One region of the Acuticoccus sp. I52.16.1 genome, then DNA from elsewhere that is predicted to be linked to it. Evidence: riboswitches for the same ligand, from Rfam matches in the RefSeq annotation. Region 1 holds a riboswitch; the other holds the start of a gene.
The links. Region 1 has a riboswitch for glycine ahead of MRB58_RS09790 (D-amino acid dehydrogenase). Riboswitches for the same ligand answer to the same signal wherever they lie in the genome.
Positions count from the first base shown of each region.

Region 2: another riboswitch for glycine. It lies ahead of gcvT (glycine cleavage system aminomethyltransferase GcvT); the one in region 1 lies ahead of MRB58_RS09790 (D-amino acid dehydrogenase).

Region 1 is NZ_CP094828.1:2,172,359-2,176,766, reverse strand. Features, by position in the region: gene MRB58_RS09800 (pyrroloquinoline quinone-dependent dehydrogenase) at 1-1,526, opposite strand, end outside; gene MRB58_RS09795 (hypothetical protein) at 1,526-1,903, opposite strand; glycine riboswitch at 2,242-2,331, shown strand; gene MRB58_RS09790 (D-amino acid dehydrogenase) at 2,463-3,713, shown strand; gene MRB58_RS09785 (metallophosphoesterase family protein) at 3,753-4,408, opposite strand, start outside.
Region 2 is NZ_CP094828.1:159,414-163,821, forward strand. Features, by position in the region: gene gcvPA (aminomethyl-transferring glycine dehydrogenase subunit GcvPA) at 1-355, opposite strand, end outside; gene MRB58_RS00725 (nuclear transport factor 2 family protein) at 358-786, opposite strand; gene MRB58_RS00730 (NUDIX hydrolase) at 783-1,229, opposite strand; gene gcvH (glycine cleavage system protein GcvH) at 1,226-1,594, opposite strand; gene gcvT (glycine cleavage system aminomethyltransferase GcvT) at 1,596-2,717, opposite strand; glycine riboswitch at 2,772-2,867, opposite strand; glycine riboswitch at 2,869-2,965, opposite strand; gene MRB58_RS00745 (nitronate monooxygenase family protein) at 3,045-4,046, opposite strand; gene MRB58_RS00750 (MaoC/PaaZ C-terminal domain-containing protein) at 4,138-4,408, opposite strand, start outside.

The DNA.
Region 1 (4,408 bases):
CCGCCATTGTAGCCGGGGTACTGAATCCACGGCTTGTCGGCCGAGGGCGGGGTGTAGAAGCCCTCGTAGTTCGACAGGCGGAACTGGATCCGGCACCAGAGCTGGTCGATCGGCGAGAAGCCCCACATGTCCTTCTCTTCCAGCGGGTCCTTGCGCAGCGTGTGCCACTCGGATGTCGGCTGCGTCTGGGACAGAGTGTCCGGCTCCAGCTCGCCGGTGGACGGCACGGCGATCTCGCCGACCGGGGTCAGCGGCTCGCCCGTCTCGCGGTTCAGGATATAGATGTCGCCCTGCTTGGAGGGCAGGATCACCGCCGGCACCGTGTCACCACCTTCGCCGGGGTAGTCGATCAGCGTCACCTGGCTGCCGAGGTCGTAGTCCCACACGTCCTTGTGCACGGTCTGGAAGGACCACGCCGGCTCGCCGGTGGTCACGTCGATCGCGACGAGCGAGGTGGACCACTTGTTCTCCGCTTCGGAGCGGTTGGAGGCCCAGTAGTCGACCGCCGAGTTACCGAGCGGCAGATATACGAGCCCGAGCGCTTCGTCCGCCGTCGCGGTGGTCCACATGTTGGGCGTGCCGCGGGTGTAGGTCTCGCCCTCGGGCGGGCCGTCCTTCATCTCCTCGGGCGCGGCGAGGTCCCAGGCCCAGGCGAGTTCGCCCGTCACCGCATCGTAGCCGCGGATGACGCCGGACGGGGCGTCCTCGGCCTGCCCGTCCTTCACCTGCGCGCCGGTGACGGCGATGCCGCGCACGATGGCCGGCGGGGCGGTCACGGCGTACCAGCCGGGCACCTTGTCGCCAATGCCGTCCCACAGGTCGACCTGGCCGTTCTCTCCGAAATCGGCGCACAGCTCGCCGGTCGCGCTGTCGACGGCGATCAGGCGGGCGTCGAGCGTGCCTTCGACGACGCGCGTCTTGCAGGGCGCATCCTCCGGCAGCTCCGGCGCGGTGTAGACGGCGACGCCGCGGCAGCTGGCACCATAGGGGATCGCCTCGTTCGCCACCTCGGGGTCGTAGCGCCAGTTCTCTTCGCCGGTGGCGGCGTCGATCGAGATGAGGATGTTCTTCGCCGAGCACATCAAGAGGGCGTCGCCGACCTTCACCGGCGTGTTCTCGGGCGAATATTTGTCGGACGCCGAGCCCTCCGGCAGGTCGCCGGTGTGGAACACCCAGGCGCGCTCCAGATCGCCGACGTTCTCCGGCGTGATCTGTCCGAGCGGCGAGTAGCGCTGCGCATTCGGCCCGCCGCCCCAGAACGGCCAGTCGGCGCCGGCTTCGGGCTGCGGCTGCGGCTCGCGCGCGGTGGTTTGGGTGGCGACCGGCGCGGCCTCGGTCGGGGCGGCAGCGGCATCGTCGGGCGCGGCATCGCGGGGCGCCGCCTCGGTCTGAGCCGGGGTGGACTGCGGCGTCGACGGCTGCACGGTCGCGGCGGGCTCGGTGGTGTCCTGCGCGAGGGCAGGGGCGGTGAGGGCGCTCGTCACCAACAGCGTTGCGGCGAGCCGGGCGGACATGGAAATGTGCATCACAGAGCACCTTCGCGCGTGCGGCGGCCGAGGAGCGGCAGGAAGAGAAGCAGGATGACGAGGAGCACCGTCGGTGCGACCAGGCGCGGCACCTGCGCCCACCAGTCGGTCCCCACCTCCCAGAAGGCCCAGGCGACGGTGCCGGCCCAGACGAGCAGGTAGAGCCAGATGGCGGCCATGCTGCGCTGCGCCAGGAGGATGGCGACGATGATCAGGCCGAGCCCGGCGATGCCGTAATACCAGCTGCCGCCCAGCGTGATGAGCCAGGCGCCGAGGCCGGCGAGCGGCAGGCCGAGCAAGGCGACGAAGACGGCGAGGATACTCGTCGCCCAGTGGCCGCGGTGCGGCGGAGAATGCGGTTGGGATGCGTGCGCCACGGAGAACCCCTTCGTGCGTGGATCGGGATGGCGGTCGGTGCTGGGGGGTCGGGGTAGGTCCTGGCCCCGCGGCCGAGACGCCGTGGGTCTAACGGGCCAACGCGGTCGGCGCGCAATCGTTCACTCGTAGATGAATTACAAGGACGAAATTCCGGGGCACGGCCCGCGCTGCGCCCCGGTCCGCCGTCGTCGTCACGGACCATGCGGCGCCTGGGCCGTCGCCACGGAAAGGCCGGGCCTGTCCCGTCGGGGCGCGTTGCGCAAATTTGCGGCAAGTCAAGTTTTCGGTTGCGCGAGATCTTGCGAAATTCGCCGAAATGGCCTACCTCAGCAGTATTCAGACGGCACCGGGAGAAGAGGGGGTCCGCCCCCTCGCCGAAGGAGCAACCGCCCCGGAAACTCTCAGGTCCCAGGACCGGTGTCGTCTCAACACTCCGGAAAGCGGCCCGCACACCGGGTCCACCGTAGGAGAAAGCCCGCCACCGGTGGGCGAAGCTCTCAGGTTCCAAGCACGGAGGGGGCAACGCGGCAGACGCCGCCCGTGCGTGGAGCTATCTCGATGACCCATGTCGCCATCATCGGCGCCGGTGTGACCGGCTTGACCACCGCCTATGCCCTCCTCGACCGCGGGTTCGAGGTCACCGTCTTCGACCGCAACCGCTACGCCGCGATGGAGACGAGCTTCGCCAACGGCGGCCAGCTCTCCGCCTCCAACGCCGAGACGTGGACCCAGTGGGGCACGGTCCTCAAGGGCCTGAAGTGGATGCTGCAGGCCGATGCGCCGCTGCTGGTCAACCCGCGCCCTACCCTCCACAAGATGCAGTGGATGGCCAAGTTCCTCGCCAACATCCCGAACTATCGTGCCAACACGGTCGAGACCGTGCGCCTCGCCATCGCCGCCCGCGCCGTCCTCTACGAGATGGCCGAGCGCGAAGGCATCGACTTCGACCTCGAGCATCGCGGCATCCTGCACTTCTACTCCACCATGAAGGACATGCAGCACGCCCGTGAGGTGAACGGCCTCCTCGCCGAGGGCGGCCTCGAGCGGCGCGAGCTGTCGCCGGCCGAGGTCCGCGCCGTCGAGCCGGCCCTGCGCGGCGATTTCGCCGGCGGCTTCTTCACCGAGAGCGATGCGTCGGGCGACATCCACAAGTTCACCATGGGCCTCGCCCGCGCCTGCGTGCGCCGCGGCGCGACCCTGCGCATGGGCACCACGGTCGACACCGTCGCCGCCGTCGAGGGCGGCGTGCGCATCGCCGCCGACGGGATCGAGGAACGCTTCGACGGCGTGGTCGTCGCCGCCGGCGTCAAGAGCCGCGACGTCGCCCGTCAGCTCGGCGACACGGTCGATATCTACCCGGTGAAGGGTTACTCGATCACGGTGGAGCTGAAGGACGAGCTGTCCCGCGCCGCCGCGCCCTGGGTGAGCCTGCTGGACGACCGCGCCAAGATCGTGTCGAGCCGCCTGGGCGAGGATCGCCTGCGCATCGCCGGCACCGCCGAGTTCAACGGCGCCAACCTCGACATTCGCGCCGACCGCATCCGTCCGCTGGTCGCGTGGGCGGAGAAGTACTTCCCCGCGCTCTCCACCGAGCATGCGGTGCCGTGGGCGGGCCTGCGGCCGATGATGCCCTCGATGCTGCCCCGTGTCGGCCGTGGCAAGCACGCCGGCGTCTTCTACAACACCGGCCACGGCCACCTGGGCTGGACCCTGTCCGCCGCCACGGCCGAGCTGGTCGCCGACCGTGTGGAGGACGAACTGGCGCCGCAGCGCCCGGTGGTGCGGCCCGCCTTCGCGCTCGCCGCCTGATCCCGCGCCGCTTCGTTCTGCGAGACGTGCCCGGCCGGCCTACATCGCCGCGCCGGGCGCTGGACCGAGGCTGCCGAACAGAGCGACCTCGCCGTCCAGCCGCACACAGGTGAGGTTGTTGGTGTAGAAGGCGCCGGTGTCGATGCACAGGCGCCCCTCGCTCTCGATCGGTTTCACGTCCGCGTAGTGGCCGTGGACCACCAGCTTGTCGGCCCGCCATGTCGCGCCCGGATGCTCGGGATCGCCCCACAACATCACCGCCTCGTCCTGCAATTCCAGGTCCACCCCGGGCTCCAGATCGGCGTGGACGAAGACGACGTCGCCGGAGGTGTGGTAGTTGACGAGCTTGTCGCGCAGGAGCGCGACGTGCGGCCCCATCGCCTCCGCGAGGTCGGCCGCCAGCGCGGTCAGCTCCTCCGGTCCCGGCCTTCGCGGTGCGGCCAGCCCGTAGGACGCGAGCGTCTGAATCCCGCCGAACTGCAGCCAGTTGGCGCCCTTCACCGGATCGTTGACGAAGCCGAGCATGGCGGCCTCGTGGTTGCCGCGCAGCGCGATGGCGCCGCCGTCGACCAGCGCGGCGACACGGTCCAGCACCGTGCGACTGTCGGCCCCACGGTCGACATAATCGCCCAGGAGAACGAGCTGCGCCCGGCGACCGTCCTCATGGTGCCTCCAGTCCGCGTCGATCCGATCTA
Region 2 (4,408 bases), 2.0 Mb from region 1:
GGGTCTGAAACTCGAACAGGACCTGGAGCGTGCCCTGGCTGATCTCGGCCTGATAGGGCGTGTAGGAGGTCAGGAACTCGGACCGCTGGATGAGGTGGTCCACCGTCGCCGGCACGTGGTGGCGGTAGGCGCCCGCGCCCAGGAAGAAGGGGCCGTCGCCCGCCGCGTGGTTCTTGCGCGCCATCGCCGACAGCGCCCGCTCCACCGCGATCTCGGATTGTCCCGCGGGCAGGTTCATCGGCTCGGTGAAGAGCTTGCCGGCGGGCACGTCGACGAACAGGTCGTCGATCGCGCCGACGCCGATCTTCTTCAGCATCAGCGCCCGGTCGTCAGCCGTCAGCGGATGGTAACGCATCGTTACTCCTCAGAGGTCATGAGTTGCACCGCACGCGAGATGCGGTCCAGGTTGTGGAATTCGACCAGCTCGACGATCTGCAAGTCGCGAACGGTCAGAAACATGGCGGTCCGAATGGCGACCTTCACACCCGTCGCCCGCTCGATCCCGTAGGCCGTGGTGCTCGCGGCGACGTTGTCCCCGTCGGTGACCACCGCCGAGAGATCCTCCCGCTCGTCGATGGCCCAGGTCTCGTCCACGCGTGCGAACCACAGGCGCACCCCGGCGTGCCCCTCGTAGATGCCGCAGCTGGGGTCCTGCGCCCCGCGAGTGTGCACCTCGACCCGCACGTCCGGCGCGACGTAGGTCAGCGCCTTGTCGTAGTCCCGCTCCCGGTAGGCGGTGAAGCAGGCGAAGAATACGTTGCTGGGAGACACGATCCGTCCACTCATCGGACCATGCGCTCCAGCGGGTCGTAGCGGGCGAGCGGGGGCTCGCCGAAGGCGATCGTCGGCAGACTGTCGGGTTTGAAACGCACGCCGACGAGTTCGTCCGGGGCGAAGAAGCGCCGCTCGGTGACGATCGCATCCGGATCGCGCCAGGCGGGGTCGATGCTCCCGCCGGTCACCCGCGCACGGAAGAACAGCTCCACCTGGTGGAAGCCCGTCTGCGGATTGTGGAACTCGTTGACGAGGGCGAGCCCGCCGACCTCGACGGTGAGGCCGGTCTCCTCGTGGACCTCGCGCCTCAGGTTGGTGGTGAGGTCGGTCCCCGCCTCGACGCCGCCGCCGGGGGCGCACCAGAGGTCGCTCTGCCCGTCGGGATACGCGTTGACGAGGAGGAGGCGGCCCTCCTCGACGACGAGCGCGCGGACGGCGAGGCGGGGTGAACTCACGATATCGTCTTCAGATACTCGTCGTAGCCGGCCTGATCCATGAGGTCGGAGAGGTCCACGCCCTCGGCCTTGAACTTCACGAACCAGCCGTCCGACTCCGGTGCCTCGTTGACGAGCTCGGGCTTCTCGTCGAGCGCGGCGTTGACCTCGACGACCTCGCCGTCGACCGGGGCGTAGACGTCGGACGCGGCCTTGACGCTTTCGACCACGGCGAAGGCGTCGCCCTTGGCCAGCGTCTTGCCGACGTCGGGCAGCTCGACGAAAGTGATGTCGCCGAGTTGCTCCTGGGCGTGGTCGGAGATGCCCACGGTGAGGACACCGTCGGTGTCTTCGATCCACTCGTGGTCCTTGGTGAAGCGCTTCATCTTACGTCTTTCGTTTGGCTCGCGATGGCACGAAGGGGAGCGGGGCGACGGTCACCGGGACCGACTTCCCGCGCACGATTGCGGCAAGCTCCGTGCCGATTTCGGCGTGCTGGCCGGCGACGAAGCCCATGGCGATCGGTGCGCCCACGGTGGGGCCGACGCCGCCCGAGGTGACGAGGCCGACGTCCCGGCCGTCGAGCTGCAGCACGGCGCCCGCGCGAGCCGGCACGCGGCCGCCGACGGCAAGACCCACGCGCTTGCGGTTCGGTCCGTCCGCCAGCTCGGCCAGGATGCGCTCTTGGCCGAGAAAGCCGCCCTCCTCGCGCCGCCGCTTGGGCATGACGAAGCCGAGGTCGGCCTCCACCGGGCTGATCTCCTCCGACAGGTCCTGCCCGTAGAGGCACAGCCCCGCCTCCAGGCGCAGCGTGTCGCGCGCGCCGAGGCCGACCGGCGCCACGCGCGCGTCCTCGCAAAGCGTCGTCCAGGCGGTGGCGGCGACCGCGTTCGGCACGGAGATCTCGAACCCGTCCTCGCCGGTATAGCCGCAGCGCGAGATCATCGCGTCGGCGCCGAAGGCGGTGCCGTAGGCGGCGGTCATGAAGGTGAGCGCGGACAGGTCGACGTCGACGTGCGGCGCCAGCGCCGCCTCCGCCGCGGGGCCCTGGATGGCGATCAGCGCGCGGTCCAGCGGGGTGACGGTGACCTTGGCGTCGGCGTGGGCGGCGAAGTGGGTGGCGACCGCCTCACGCCGCGCGCCGTTGACGACGACGCGCAGGTGGTCGCCCATGTTGGTGATGATGAGATCGTCGACCACGCCGCCGGCCTCGTTGGTGAGCACGCTGTAGCGCGCGGCTCCCTCCTTCAGCCCGGTGATGTTGGACGGGGTCAGGCGCTCCAGCCACGCGGCGGCCGCGCCCGGCTCGCTCTCGTCGAGGCGGAGCTGGCCCATGTGGGACACGTCGAACAGGCCAGCACCCTCGCGGCAGGCGGTATGCTCGGCCATGATTCCGCTATATTGCAGCGGCATCAGGTAACCCGCGAACGGGACCATGCGGGCGCCGGCCGCCTTGTGGACCTCCACCAGCGGGGTGTGCTTCAGCGCATCGGTCGGAACTTCGGCCAAACCATTCTCCTAGCCCATGACAAAGGTCGCCCGGCGATTGCCGAACTCTCGAGCCCTTCTGTCATGGCACCTGAGAGATTTCCCGCCGGGCCTCGCGGCCGAGACGGCTACTCCTTCGGTGGACGGCTGCCGCCGCCGCTTTCCAGAATGTCTTTGACGCGCGGTCCTTTTGCCTGAGAGTTTCCGGGCCGTTGCTCCTTCGGCGCCGCAACCGTTCGTCGGGTTGCGGTCTCTCCCGCGCGCTGTGCCAACAATGATTGCCCGGGCGCGAAAGTCAAGGTGAGCGCCCCTGTCACCCCCGACCAAGGTGGTGACGCACGCCCGCCGCTACTGCGCGGCGAGCGAGGCCGCTTCGGTGTCGGCGCCCAACAACCGGCGACGTGCGGCGGCGTATTCACGGGCCAGACGGTCGACCAGCGCGGCGGCCGGCAGGACCGCGTCGACCGCGCCGATCCCCTGCCCCGAACCCCAGATCTGCGACCACGACTTGGGCTTGGACGAGCCGGAGCCGAAGTTCATCGCCGACGGATCGCTGGTGGGCAGGTTGTCCGGATCCATCCCGGCGGCCGCCACGGACGGCTTCAGATAATTGCCCCAGACGCCGGTGAAGAGATCCGAATAGACGATGTCGTCCGCCCCGCCGGCGACGATCATCGCCTTGTAGGCCTCGACCGCGTTGGCCTCTTCGGTGGCAATGAAGGCCGAGCCGATGTAGGCCGCGTCCGCGCCCATTGCCTCGGCCGACAAGACGGCGTCGCCGCGGGCGATCGCGCCCGAGAGCACCAGCGGCCCGTCGAACCACCGGCGGATCTCCTGGACGAGCGCGAACGGCGAGAGCGTGCCGGCATGCCCGCCTGCGCCGGCGGCGACGGCGACGAGACCGTCCGCCCCCTTCTCGATCGCCTTCCTGGCGAAGCGGTCGTTGATGACGTCGTGCAGCACGCTGGCGCCGACCGAGTGCGCCGCCTCGTTCACCTCCACCCGCGCACCGAGCGAGGTGATCCACACCGGCACTTTCCACTTCACGCAGATCTCGATGTCGCGCTCCAGGCGCTTGTTGGTGCGGTGGACGATCTGGTTGACCGCGAAGGGCGCCGCCGGCCGGTCGGGATTGGCCTGGTTGTAGCGATCCAGCTCCTCGGTGATGCGCTTCAGCCAGGCCTCCAGCATGATCGGCTCGCCGTCCGTCTCGCGCGCATTGAGCGCGGGGAAGGAGCCGATGATGCCGGCCTTGCACTGTGCCAGCACGAGGTCCGGATTGGAGATGATGAAGAGCGGCGACCCCACGACGGGGATCCGCAGCGACTTGATCGTTTCGCGCAATGACACGGGCGTCTCGCTCCTGTTTTCCCCGATACTCGACCGTTCCAGGCTCCGGGACAAGACCCGTGCCGTAGCACTTATCCGGCGGTCACCCTCTTCAGGCGTCGAACTCGAACCGCCCGTTGGTCAGGACGGTCACCTCGCGTGCCGGCACCCGGGCGGTGTAGTTCGCCACCCCCGGCGCCACGACCCACATATCGACCGCGATCGCCTCGCCGGGGAAGACCGGCGAGGAGAAGCGGCCGTCCTGTCCGCGCACGCGCGCCGGGTCGTTGTCGCACAGGGTCAGAAGCAGCGCGCGGCAGGCGATGCCGAAGGTCGCCATGCCGTGCAGGATGGGCCGGTCGAAGCCGGAGCGGCGAGCGCTG